One region of the Sphingomonas qomolangmaensis genome, then DNA from elsewhere that is predicted to be linked to it. Evidence: predicted binding sites of a transcription regulator. Region 1 holds the regulator's gene; each other region holds the start of a gene.

Region 1 (3,819 bases):
GCTCAGCCCGGTGCTGGCGCTGCGGTGGCGGTTGCCGATCGTCGCGGCCGGCGCCGCGGCGGCGGTAGCGGTGTTCTATACCTGGCTGACCGGTGCCGAGGTGCCGACGGTGCGGTCGTGCATCGCGGCGCTGCTGGTGCTGGCGGCGCTGGCGATGGGGCGCGAGGCGGTGACGCTGCGGCTGGTCGCGGCGGGAGCGACGATCGTCCTGCTGCTGTGGCCCGAGGCGCTGATGTCGGCGAGCTTCCAGCTGAGCTTCGCCGCAGTGACCGCGATCGTGGCGTTGCACGAACACCGGGTGGTGCGCGGCTGGTTCCTGAAGCGCGAGGAGAGCCGGGGGGCGAGGCTGCTGCGCGGACTGGCGTCGCTGCTGCTGACCGGCATGGTGGTCGAGTTCGCCTTGATGCCGATCGGGTTGTTCCATTTCCACAAGGCGGGGTTGTACGGCGCGCTCGCCAATATCGTCGCGATCCCGCTGACGACCTTCGTCGTGATGCCGCTCGAGGCGGCGGCTTTGGTGTTTGATGCGGCGGGGCTGGGGGCGCCATTCTGGTGGCTGGCCGAGCGGGGACTTTGGGCGCTGCTGTGGATCGCCCACACCACCGCCGATGCGCCGGGGGCGGTGAAGGCGTTGCCTTCGATGCCGCGTGCGGCGTTCGCGCTTATGGTGGCGGGCGGGATCTGGGTGGCGTTGTGGCGGACGCGGTGGCGGTGGCTGGGCGCGGTGCCGCTCGCGATCGGCGTGGGGTGGGCGGTGGCGACGCCGGCACCCGATTTGATCGTCACCGGCGACGGGCGGCATGTGGCGGTTCGGACCGGCGACGGGGGGATGGCGCTGCTGCGCGATCGGGCGGGGGATTATGTCCGCGGGGTGCTCGGCGAGACCGGCGGGACCGACGCCGAATTGTCGGCGCTTAGCGACGATCCAAGGGCGCGCTGCAGCAGTGACCTGTGCCTAGTTCGGCTACCCGCCGAAGGTCGGAACTGGACCATCCTCGCGACCCGCAGCGGTTATCTAGTCCCGATCGCCGACTTCGTCGCGCTGTGCCGCGCCGCCGACATCGTGATCAGCGAGCGGCGCTTGCCGCGTACCTGTACCCCGCGGTGGCTCAAGCTCGACCGTCCGATGCTGGCGCAAACCGGCGGGGTGGCGATCATGCTGAAGGGTGGGGAGGTCCGTACCGTTGCCGGCCGGCCAAGCGACCACCCGTGGCGGCTGCCCCAAACGGTGCAGCCGCCGCGCAGCTTCAATAGCGGCGGAGCAGCCCGGCGAGCTTCCCCTGGACGCGGACCTGATCGGGGCGATAGCGCTGCGGATCGTAGGAGCGGTTCGCCGGATCGAGCCGGACCATCGCGCCTTCGCGGCGGAAATATTTGAGCGTCGCTTCGTGTTCGTCGACCAAAGCCACGACGATCTCGCCGTCGCGCGCGACTTCCTGGCGGCGGATCAGCGCATAGTCGCCGTCGAGAATCCCCGCCTCGACCATCGAATCGCCCGACACTTCGAGCGCATAATGTTCGCCCGCACCGAGCAAGGCCGCCGGGACGGGGAGCATCTGCGCGCTTTCCATCGCCTCGATCGGCAGACCCGCGGCGATGCGGCCGTGGAGCGGAATTTCGATCACGTCATTGGCGGCGCGCGGCGCGGGGCTGGCTGCGCGCGAGGGCGCCGGTGGCGCGGAAGGCAACAAAAGCGACACTACGTCCCCCGTAGAATCGGCCTTTCCGCGCGCGGCGACGGGTCGCTCCGGCATGCGCAGGACTTCGAGCGCGCGGGCACGATTGGGCAGGCGGCGCAGGAATTGGCGCTCCTCCAAGGCCGAGATCAGGCGGTGGACCCCCGACTTCGATTTGAGGTCGAGCGCCTCCTTCATCTCCTCGAACGACGGCGAAACCCCGGTCTCGTTCAGGCGATCGGCGATGAAGCAGATCAGGTCATGTTGCTTGCGCGTCAGCATCAGCGTTCTCCGTCGGGAACAGACGTGGAACGTGTAGGCAACAGCTTCGATCAAGTCAAGCTTGCCTTAACCGATCATCAGGACTTCCACCGAGTCGCCCGCCAGAGCGGCGGGGGCGTGCGGCGCGCGCAGGATCATACAGTCGCTGTGGGCGAGCGTGCGGAGCATCGAACTGTCCTGCCGCCCGGCCGAATAGACGATTCCCCCCTGGATCGTGGCGCGCAGGTGATCGGCGCGGTGATCGTTGGCGGGGAGCGGGCCGGCGAGCGGCAAATGGCGCGTGGCGAGCGGCAGCGTGCCCCCGGCCATCGCCACCACCAGCGGCTTCACGAAGCGAAGCGTGGTGACGAACGCCGCGACCGGATTGCCCGGCAAGCCGATGACAAGCGTGTCGCGCAGCCTGCCTGCGAGCATCGGCTTGCCCGGCCGCATCGCGATCCGCCAGAAATCGATTTGGCCGCCCGCCGCTTCTAGCGCGGGACGGACGAGGTCGTGGTCGCCGACCGAGGCGCCGCCGGTGGTGATCAGCAGATCGGCATCGACGCGGGTGAAGGCGGCCTCGATCGCGGCGCGATCATCGGGGAGGATGCCGAGCTGTTCGATGCTGACGGGCAAGCCCGCAAGCATCGCGGCGACGAGGATCGAGTTCGATTCGGGCAGGCCATCGGGGGGCACGGGCTGGCCGGGGGGGACGAGTTCATCGCCGGTGGCGGCGATCGCGACGCGGATCGTGCGGCGGACGGGAAGCTCGGCATACCCCGCGATCGCCGCGAGCGCGAGCGCCGGCGGGGTAAGCCGGTCGCCCGCCGCGAGCAGCGCTTCGCCGGTGCTGAAGTCGAGCCCGGCGCGGCGGATGTGGCGGCCGACGCTGCCGGGGCCTCCGCCGTCGAGCGTCAGCACATCGCCGTCGCGCGCGGCCTCTTCTTGGACCAGGATGGTGTCGGCGCCCGCGGGAAGCGGCGCGCCGGTGAAGATCCGCACCGCCTCGCCGGGGCCGATGCTGCCGGCAAAGCCGCGCCCGGCGGCGCTTTCGCCGACCACCGCGATCGGGCCGGGGAGGTCGGCGAAGCGAAGCGCATAGCCGTCCATCGCCGACAGGTCGCGCATCGGCTGCGTTCGCTTGGCGGCGATCGGCTCGGCGAGCCAGCGGCCCGCGGCCTGCGCCAGCGGTACGGTTTCGGCGGGGATCGCTGGGGCGAGCGCGCAAAGCCGGGCGAGCGCCTCGTCGAGCGAGATCATCGGGCCGGGTCGCCAGGGGCGGGCGCGTGCCAGTCGCCCGATTTGCCGCCGCGCTTTTCGAGCAGCCGGACGCCGCCGATCGTCATCGCCTTGTCGAGCGCCTTGGCCATGTCGTAGATCGTCAGCAGCGCGACCGAGGCGGCGGTGAGCGCCTCCATCTCTACTCCGGTCTGGCCAGCAGTCGAGACGGTGGCGGTCGCGGTGACGCGATCGTGCGCGATGTCGAGCGCGATCTCGGCCTTCGACAGCGGCAGCGGGTGGCACAGGGGGATGAGGTCGCTGGTGCGCTTGGCCGCCATGATCCCCGCGACGCGCGCGACCGCGAGCACATCGCCCTTGGCGACCGCGCCCTGGCGGATCGCGGCGGCGGCAGCTGGCGACATCGTGATGTGACCGCTGGCGATCGCGGTGCGCTGCGTCGTCGCCTTGTCGCCGACATCGACCATGCGCGCGGCGCCCGCCGAATCGAGATGGGTGAGGTTGGGCATGGCGCTGGGGTAGCGGGGTTCGGGGGAGCGGGGTAGGGGCGCGGCGCCATCGGGCCGTCGCGCGGTCCGTCGGCCAAGCGCGGCCTAGATCGAGGTCGCCACCACATAGGCGCCCACCGCGATGACCATGCCGG
Region 2 (3,819 bases), 150 kb from region 1:
CCTACCCCCAGCACCGATCCGATCAGCGTGTGGCTCGACGAATTGGGCAGCCCGACATACCAGGTGGCGAGGTTCCACAGCACCGCGGCGAGCAGTAGCGCGAAGATCATTGCGAACCCAGCGCTCGACCCGACATTGAGCAGCAGATCGACCGGCAACAGCGTGATGATCGCATAGGCGACCGCGCCCGACGACAACATCACGCCGAGGAAGTTGAAGAAGCCCGACCAGATCACCGCCAGACTGGCGGGCATCGCATTGGTGTAGATGACCGTCGCCACCGCGTTGGCGGTGTCGTGGAAGCCGTTCACGAATTCGAACCCGAGCGCGATCACCAGCGCGAGCGCGAGGAACGCGAACGCGCCGATCGCCAGTTCCTCGCCCACCCCTTGCGTGTCGATCAGCACGCTGGCGCAGGCATAGACGAAGCCGCCCAGCAGCAGCCCGAAGAAGATCAGCCGCGCAAAGGGATGCGGCTTGGCATCGAGCGACGGCCCCGCGGGCGCGCGATCGAGGGACTCATGGGGATCTAGCGCGATGGTAGCCATTGCGCGCCTTTGGGTAGGCAATGTGACGGGTTGATGACAGCGACGCGAGCGGGGCGTGCGCCCCGCCCCCCGCGGCTATCGCCGGCGCAGCGCCCAATCGAGCCCTGCTCCCAGATGCTGGAGATACCAGGGCTCGCTATAGCTTGCGTCGGCGTGGCCCATCGCGGTGTAGAACACCCGGCCCCCTTCGAATTCATGCGCCCATGCCGCGGGATTGGGGTTCGCGTCCTTCTCGCCGATCGAAACCGGATCGAAGGTCGCCAGCAGATCGACCGTGGGATCGAAATCCTTGAAGTAATACCATTCGTCGGCGCGGCGCTGCTTACCGGTCATGCCCCCGGCGGCGGGGTGCTTCGAATCGACGATCGTCACGTCGCCGGTCGGCGTTCCCCGCGGATGGCTTTCGAACCAGCCGCCGATCATCTGCCCGTACCAGGGCCAGGCAAGATGCGAATCGGCGGCACCATGTACCGCGACGATCCCCCCACCGCCGCGCACGAACGCCTGCAGCGCGGCGCGACGGTCACCCACCAGCCATTCGGACGCGGGATCGGCGGGGTTGGTGGTGCTGCTGAGGAAGACGATCGCGTCGATGTCCTTCAGCTTTTGCGGGCTGAAGATCGCCGGGTCTTCGCTCGCGATGACGGTGAAGTCGCGCTGCGTCCCCATCCGCTTCAGCGCCGCGACCCCCGCCTCGATCGAGGCGTGGCGGTATCCCGTGGTATGCGAAAACACGAGCACACGCGCGGGCGCGGCGAAAGCGTCGGTCGGCAGCAGCACGATCGACAGGAACAACAGCACCAGCCGGTACAATGTCATAGAGGATATTCCTTCATTCCCGGGGTGAGCTTGGGGTTGCAGCAGGCTTGGCTTCATTCGAAGGGCGGAAAGCGCTCGAACGCAGGCAAGGCCTCGACGCCCTGCATCCAGCCGATCCGTTCGGCGACCTGGATGTGCGACTGCGCGGGGATCGCGTCGGGATCGTCGAGCGTGCCGGTCTGTACGTCGACCAGCCCGGGCAGCATCGCTTCGTTGCGATAGAACAGCCCGGTGCCACAGGTGCCGCAAAATTCGCGGCGACCATCGGCAGAGGAGGCATAGGTCCTGGGCTCGCCGCTTATTTGTAGCTGGTCGGCTGGCAGCATCGCCCACCCCACCATCGGCGCGCCAGCCGATCGCCGGCAATCGGCGCAATGGCAAAGCGCGTGGTGCAGCACCTCAGCCGGCATCGCATAGGAAATCGCGCCGCAATGGCATCTTCCGGTCAGCATCACCCTCTCCCAACAACGCTGTGCGGCGGGCGTATCATCGCCCTGCCCCCGCGCCAATCCCGAAACGCTTGCCCCGCGATGCGCCGTTCCCTACCTGTTCACCGATGTCGCTCCCCCAACCAAGCCCCGACGATCCGCCCTATCTGCGCGGCCTGAACACGCCGCAGCGCCAGGCGGTGCTCACCACCGACGGCCCAGTACTGGTGCTCGCGGGCGCGGGCACCGGCAAGACCGCGGCGCTCACCGCGCGGCTGGCGCACCTGCTCTACACCCGCAAGGCATGGCCGTCGGAGATCCTGGCGGTCACCTTCACCAACAAGGCCGCGCGCGAGATGCGCGAGCGCGTCGGGCGGCTGGTCGGCGACGCGGTCGAGGGGATGCCGTGGCTCGGCACCTTCCATTCGATCGGTGCCAAGATGGTGCGCCGCCATGCCGAGCTGATCGGGCTGCAGAGCAACTTCACCATCCTCGATACCGACGACCAGTTGCGGCTGATGAAGCAGCTGATCGCCGCCGCCGATCTCGACGAGAAACGCTGGCCCGCGCGCCAATTGGGCGGGCTGATCGACGGGTGGAAGAACAAGGGGATGACCCCCAAGGACCTCGACGCGGGCGAGGCCGAATTATTCGCCAACGGGCGCGGCCAGGAGCTGTACGCCGCCTATCAGGCACGGCTGCTCGCACTCAACGCCTGCGATTTCGGCGATCTGCTGCTCCACGCGCTGGTGCTGCTCAGGACGCATCGCGAAGTGCTCGAACAATATCAGCAACGCTTCCGCTACATGCTGGTGGACGAATATCAGGACACCAACAGCGTCCAATATCTGTGGCTGCGGCTGCTGGCGCAGGCGCGCAAGAACCTGTGCTGCGTCGGCGACGACGACCAGTCGATCTATTCTTGGCGCGGTGCGCAGGTCGAGAACATCCTGAAGTTCGAGCGCGACTTTCCCGGCGCGGCTGTGATCAAGCTCGAGCAGAATTACCGTTCGACCGGGCATATCCTGGCCGCGGCATCGGGGGTGATCGCGCATAATGGCGGGCGGCTGGGCAAGACGCTGTGGACCGAGGCGAACGAGGGCGAAAAGGTCCGCGTCGTCGGCGTCTGGGACGGCCCCGAGGAAGCGCGGCGTGTCGGCGAGCAGATCGAGGGCGAGATGCGCCCAAGAAACGGAGAGGGCGGGCTCAGCCTCAACGACGTCGCGATCCTGGTTCGCGCGCAGCACCAGACCCGCGAGTTCGAGGATCGCTTCATCGCGATCGGCATGCCGTATCGAATCGTCGGCGGCTTCCGCTTCTATGAACGCGCCGAAATCCGCGATGCGCTGGCATATCTGCGCGTCGTCTCGCAGCCCGGCGACGATCTGGCGTTCGAACGGATCGTCAACGTCCCCAAGCGCGGCCTGGGCGACAAGGCGGTGCAGAAGGTCCACCAGCTCGCGCGGGCGGAGGGTATTCCGCTCACCACCGCCGCCGCGCGAATCCTCGACACCGACGAACTTACCCCGCAGGCGCGGCGATCGCTCGGCAATCTCGTGGGCGACATGGCACGCTGGCGCGCGATGGCGGGCGAATTGCCGCATGCCGAGCTGGCGCGGCAGTTGCTCGACGAGAGCGGCTATACCGCGATGCTACAGGCCGAAAAGTCGGTCGAGGCGGCGGGTCGGCTCGAGAACCTGACCGAATTGGTGCGCGCGATGGAGGAATATGAAAGCCTCGGCGCGTTCCTCGAGCATGTCAGCCTGGTGATGGACAATGAGAATCGCCAGCAGGACGCGCAGGTGACGATCATGACGATCCACGCCGCCAAGGGCCTCGAATACGACACGGTGTTCCTGGTCGGGTGGGAGGAAGGCATCTTCCCCTCGCAGCGCGCGCTCGACGAAGGCGGGCTGGCGAGCCTCGAGGAGGAACGCCGCCTCGCCTATGTCGCGATCACCCGCGCGCGGCGAAAGGCGACGATCCTCCACGCCGCCAACCGCCGTATCTATGGCCAATGGACG
Region 3 (3,819 bases), 1.2 Mb from region 1:
CCCCATGTCGATCACATAATCGGCGGTGCGGATCGCGTCCTCGTCATGTTCGACGACGAGGACGGTGTTGCCGAGATCGCGCAGCCGGCGCAGCGTCTTGAGCAGCATGTCGTTGTCGCGCTGGTGCAGGCCGATGCTGGGCTCGTCGAGGACGTAGAGCACGCCCGAGAGGCCGCTGCCTATCTGGCTGGCGAGGCGGATGCGCTGCGATTCGCCGCCCGAGAGCGTGCCGCTGGTGCGGTTGAGGTTGAGATAGTCGAGCCCGACATTGTTGAGGAAGCCGAGGCGTTCGAGGATTTCCTTGAGGATGCGTTCGGCGATCGCGCGCTGCTGGCCGGTCATGCTGTCGGGGAGGCGCTCGAAGAAGCCGAGCGCGTCGACGACCGACAGGTGCGTGGCGTGGGCGATGTCCTGCCCGTCGATCTTTACCGCCAGCGCCTCGGGCTTGAGGCGCGCGCCGTGGCAGGTCTCGCAGGGGCGCGAGGCCTGGTATTTGGACAGCTCCTCGCGCATCCACGCGCTCTCGGTCTGGAGCAGGCGGCGGTTCATGTTGCCGATGACGCCCTCGAACGGCTTCTTGACGTCATACGACTTGCGGCCGTCGACGAAGGTGAGGGTGACGGGCTTGCCCTTGGTGCCGTGGAGGATCGTGTCCTGATGCTCGGGGGCGAGGTCTTTCCACGGGGTGTCGAGCTTGAAGTCGAATTCGCGCGCGAGGGAGCCGAGGACCTGCATGTAATAGGGGCTGGGCGGGTTCGACTTGGCCCAGGGCACGACCGCGCCCTTCTTGATGCTGAGGTCGTGATTGGGGACGACGAGGTCGGCGTCGAATTCGAGCCGCTCGCCCAGGCCGTCGCACGCCGGGCACGCGCCCTGCGGGGCGTTGAAGCTGAAGAGGCGCGGCTCGATCTCGGCGATGGTGAAGCCCGAGACGGGGCAGGCGAATTTTTCGGAGAAGACGATACGGTTGGCGGGGATGCCGGCACCCTTCATCTTGCGATCCGTCACCCCAGCGGAAGCTGGGGTCTCTTGCGGCTCCTGTCCCGCGCCATCCGCGGAGACCCCAGCTTTCGCTGGGGTGACGGGGGGGGTGACGGGGTTGGCGAGCGCTTCCACCGTCGTGTCGACCAGGTCGACATAGGCCAGCCCCTCGGCGAGCTTCAGCGCGGCTTCGAAGCTGTCGGCCAGGCGCGTCGCGATGTCGCCGCCTACGACCAGGCGGTCGACCACGACTTCGATGTCGTGCTTGAACTTCTTGTCGAGCGCGGGGGCGTCTTCGATCAGGTACGTCTCGCCGTCGATGCGGACGCGCTGGAAGCCCGCGCGCTGCCATTCGGCGAGCTCCTTGCGGTATTCGCCCTTGCGCCCGCGCACGACCGGAGCGAGCAGCAGCAGCCGGGTGCCCTCGGGCAGCGCGAGCACGCGATCGACCATCTGGCTGACGGTCTGCGCGCTGATCGGCAGGCCGGTGGCGGGCGAATAGGGGATGCCGACGCGCGCCCAGAGCAGGCGCATATAGTCGTAGATCTCGGTGACGGTCGCGACGGTCGAGCGCGGATTGCGGCTGGTGGTCTTCTGCTCGATCGAGATCGCGGGGGACAGGCCCTCGATATGATCGACATCGGGCTTCTGCATCAGTTCGAGGAACTGGCGCGCATAGGCGCTGAGCGATTCGACGTAGCGGCGCTGGCCCTCGGCATAGATGGTGTCGAAGGCGAGGCTCGACTTGCCCGACCCCGACAGCCCGGTGATCACCGTGAGGGTGTCGCGCGGGATGTCGATATCGACGCCCTTGAGGTTGTGCTCGCGCGCGCCGCGCACGGAAATGTGAGTCAATGCCATGCGGTGCGTTCTATCTTCGTTCTGGAGCGAGGGCCACGGTTATAGGGCTGGGGCACGAGATAGGGGCGCGATAACGGGGCTGGTAGGGGGCGGCGATGCGGCTTGCGCTGCGGCGTTGGCAAAGGCCTGGGTGGTTCCGACCTTCGGAAAGCTACAAAAGCTACACTACGTCCCCCCCAGATTCGCCTCTCCCGCGTCACAAAGCGCGATGCGGGTGGCGGATGCGGGGGGCGTGTTCATGCGGCATGCGTACCAAAACGGGGGCTTGTAGGACAGCGGGGTTTGGTTGGCGGCGTCGTGACCGTGCCGGTCTGATTGAAGGAATGGTGGGAAGTTGTGGAAAGCGGACCACTCTCCGATCGTCACCCCGGACTTGGTCCGGGGTCCACCGAGCCGCCGGGTGCTAAAGATATGGACGGAGGACCGAGCCCGACGGACCCCGGAACAAGTCCGGGGTGACGGGGAATGCTGTCCGCTAGCAGGGCGGAAGCCGACCGGCTGTATTAATGACTCAACGACCTAGCCCGCAGTGCCGAACACCCGCGCGAAGATCGTGTCGACATGCTTGAAATGATAGCCGAGGTCGAACTTGGCCTCGATCTCTTCGACCGGCAGCGCGGCGGTGACTTCGGGGTCGGCCTTGAGCAGTTCGAGCAGCGACAATTCGCCGTCGCTTTCCCACACCTTCATCGCGTTGCGCTGGACGAGGCGGTACGAATCCTCGCGGCTGACGCCTGCCTGGGTGAGCGCGAGCAGGACGCGCTGCGAATGGACGAGGCCGCCCATGCGATCGAGATTCTTCTGCATCCGCACCGGGTATACGACCAGCTTTTCGATCACGCCGGTGAGGCGGGCGAGCGCGAAATCGAGGGTGATCGTCGCGTCGGGGCCGATATAGCGCTCGACCGACGAATGGCTGATGTCGCGCTCGTGCCACAAGGCGACATTCTCGAGCGCGGGGGTGACGTAGCCGCGGACCATGCGCGCGAGGCCGGTGAGGTTTTCGGTGAGCACCGGGTTGCGCTTGTGCGGCATCGCCGACGAGCCCTTTTGCCCGGGCGAGAAATATTCCTCGGCCTCCAAGACTTCGGTGCGCTGAAGGTGGCGGACTTCGGTGGCGAGGCGCTCGATCGAGCTGGCGATCACGCCCAGCGTCGCGAAGAACATCGCGTGGCGATCGCGCGGGATGACCTGGGTCGAGACCGGCTCGACGCTGAGGCCCATCTTGGCCGCGACATGCGCTTCGACCGCGGGGTCGATATTGGCGAAGGTGCCGACCGCGCCCGAAATCGCGCAGGTGGCGATGTCGGCACGCGCCGCGACCAGCCGTTCGCGATTACGCGCGAATTCGGCATAGGCCTGGGCGAGCTTGAGCCCGAAGGTGACGGGTTCGGCATGGATGCCGTGGCTGCGGCCGATCGTCGGGGTGAGCTTATGCTCGAGCGCGCGGGTCTTGATCGCCTCTAGCAGCGCATCGAGATCGGCGATCAGCAGATCGGCGGCGCGCGCGAGCTGGACCGCGAGGCAGGTGTCGAGCACGTCGGACGAGGTCATGCCCTGGTGCAGGTAGCGCGCCTGCGGGCCGACCTGTTCGGAGACCCAGGTGAGGAAGGCGATGACGTCGTGCTTGGTCACCGCCTCGATCGCGTCGATCGCGGCGACGTCGATCGGTGCCTGGCCGTCGGCAGAGGCCGCGCGCGCGGCGTTCCACCAATCCCACAGCGCCTGCGCGGCTTCGCGCGGAACGACGCCGAGATCGGCGAGCGCGTCGGTCGCGTGCGCCTCGATCTCGAACCAGACGCGGAAGCGCGCCTCGGGCGTCCAGAGGTCGGTCATGGCAGCGCGGGCGTAGCGAGGAACCAAGATATGTCCTTTCGAATGGCGAGTCGCGGCCGGGCATCGGCGGGGCCCGCGCAATGGCGCGAGCGCTAGCAAAGGGGGGGCGGGGGCGCAAACCGTGCGGCGGCTGCGTTTCGG

The links. The regulator LexA, encoded in region 1, represses DNA repair genes until DNA is damaged. The targets are predictions, from matches to a motif close to GTTCCNCNCTTGTTCT.
Region 2: a site for LexA is predicted at 1,905-1,920, ahead of NMP03_RS05795 (ATP-dependent helicase). Genes of this name have one in related genera too.
Region 3: a site for LexA is predicted at 1,850-1,865, ahead of uvrA (excinuclease ABC subunit UvrA). Genes of this name have one in related genera too.

What each region holds. Positions count from the first base shown of each region.
Region 1 is NZ_CP101740.1:1,056,912-1,060,730, reverse strand. It holds partial or broken gene NMP03_RS05040 (ComEC/Rec2 family competence protein) at 1-646, shown strand, start outside; gene lexA (transcriptional repressor LexA) at 1,248-1,958, opposite strand; gene NMP03_RS05030 (molybdopterin molybdotransferase MoeA) at 2,025-3,197, opposite strand; gene moaC (cyclic pyranopterin monophosphate synthase MoaC) at 3,194-3,685, opposite strand; gene NMP03_RS05020 (sulfite exporter TauE/SafE family protein) at 3,770-3,819, opposite strand, start outside.
Region 2 is NZ_CP101740.1:1,211,644-1,215,462, forward strand. It holds gene NMP03_RS05780 (inorganic phosphate transporter) at 1-548, opposite strand, end outside; gene NMP03_RS05785 (ThuA domain-containing protein) at 624-1,367, opposite strand; gene NMP03_RS05790 (GFA family protein) at 1,421-1,819, opposite strand; gene NMP03_RS05795 (ATP-dependent helicase) at 1,924-3,819, shown strand, end outside.
Region 3 is NZ_CP101740.1:2,295,131-2,298,949, reverse strand. It holds gene uvrA (excinuclease ABC subunit UvrA) at 1-1,842, opposite strand, end outside; gene purB (adenylosuccinate lyase) at 2,362-3,705, opposite strand.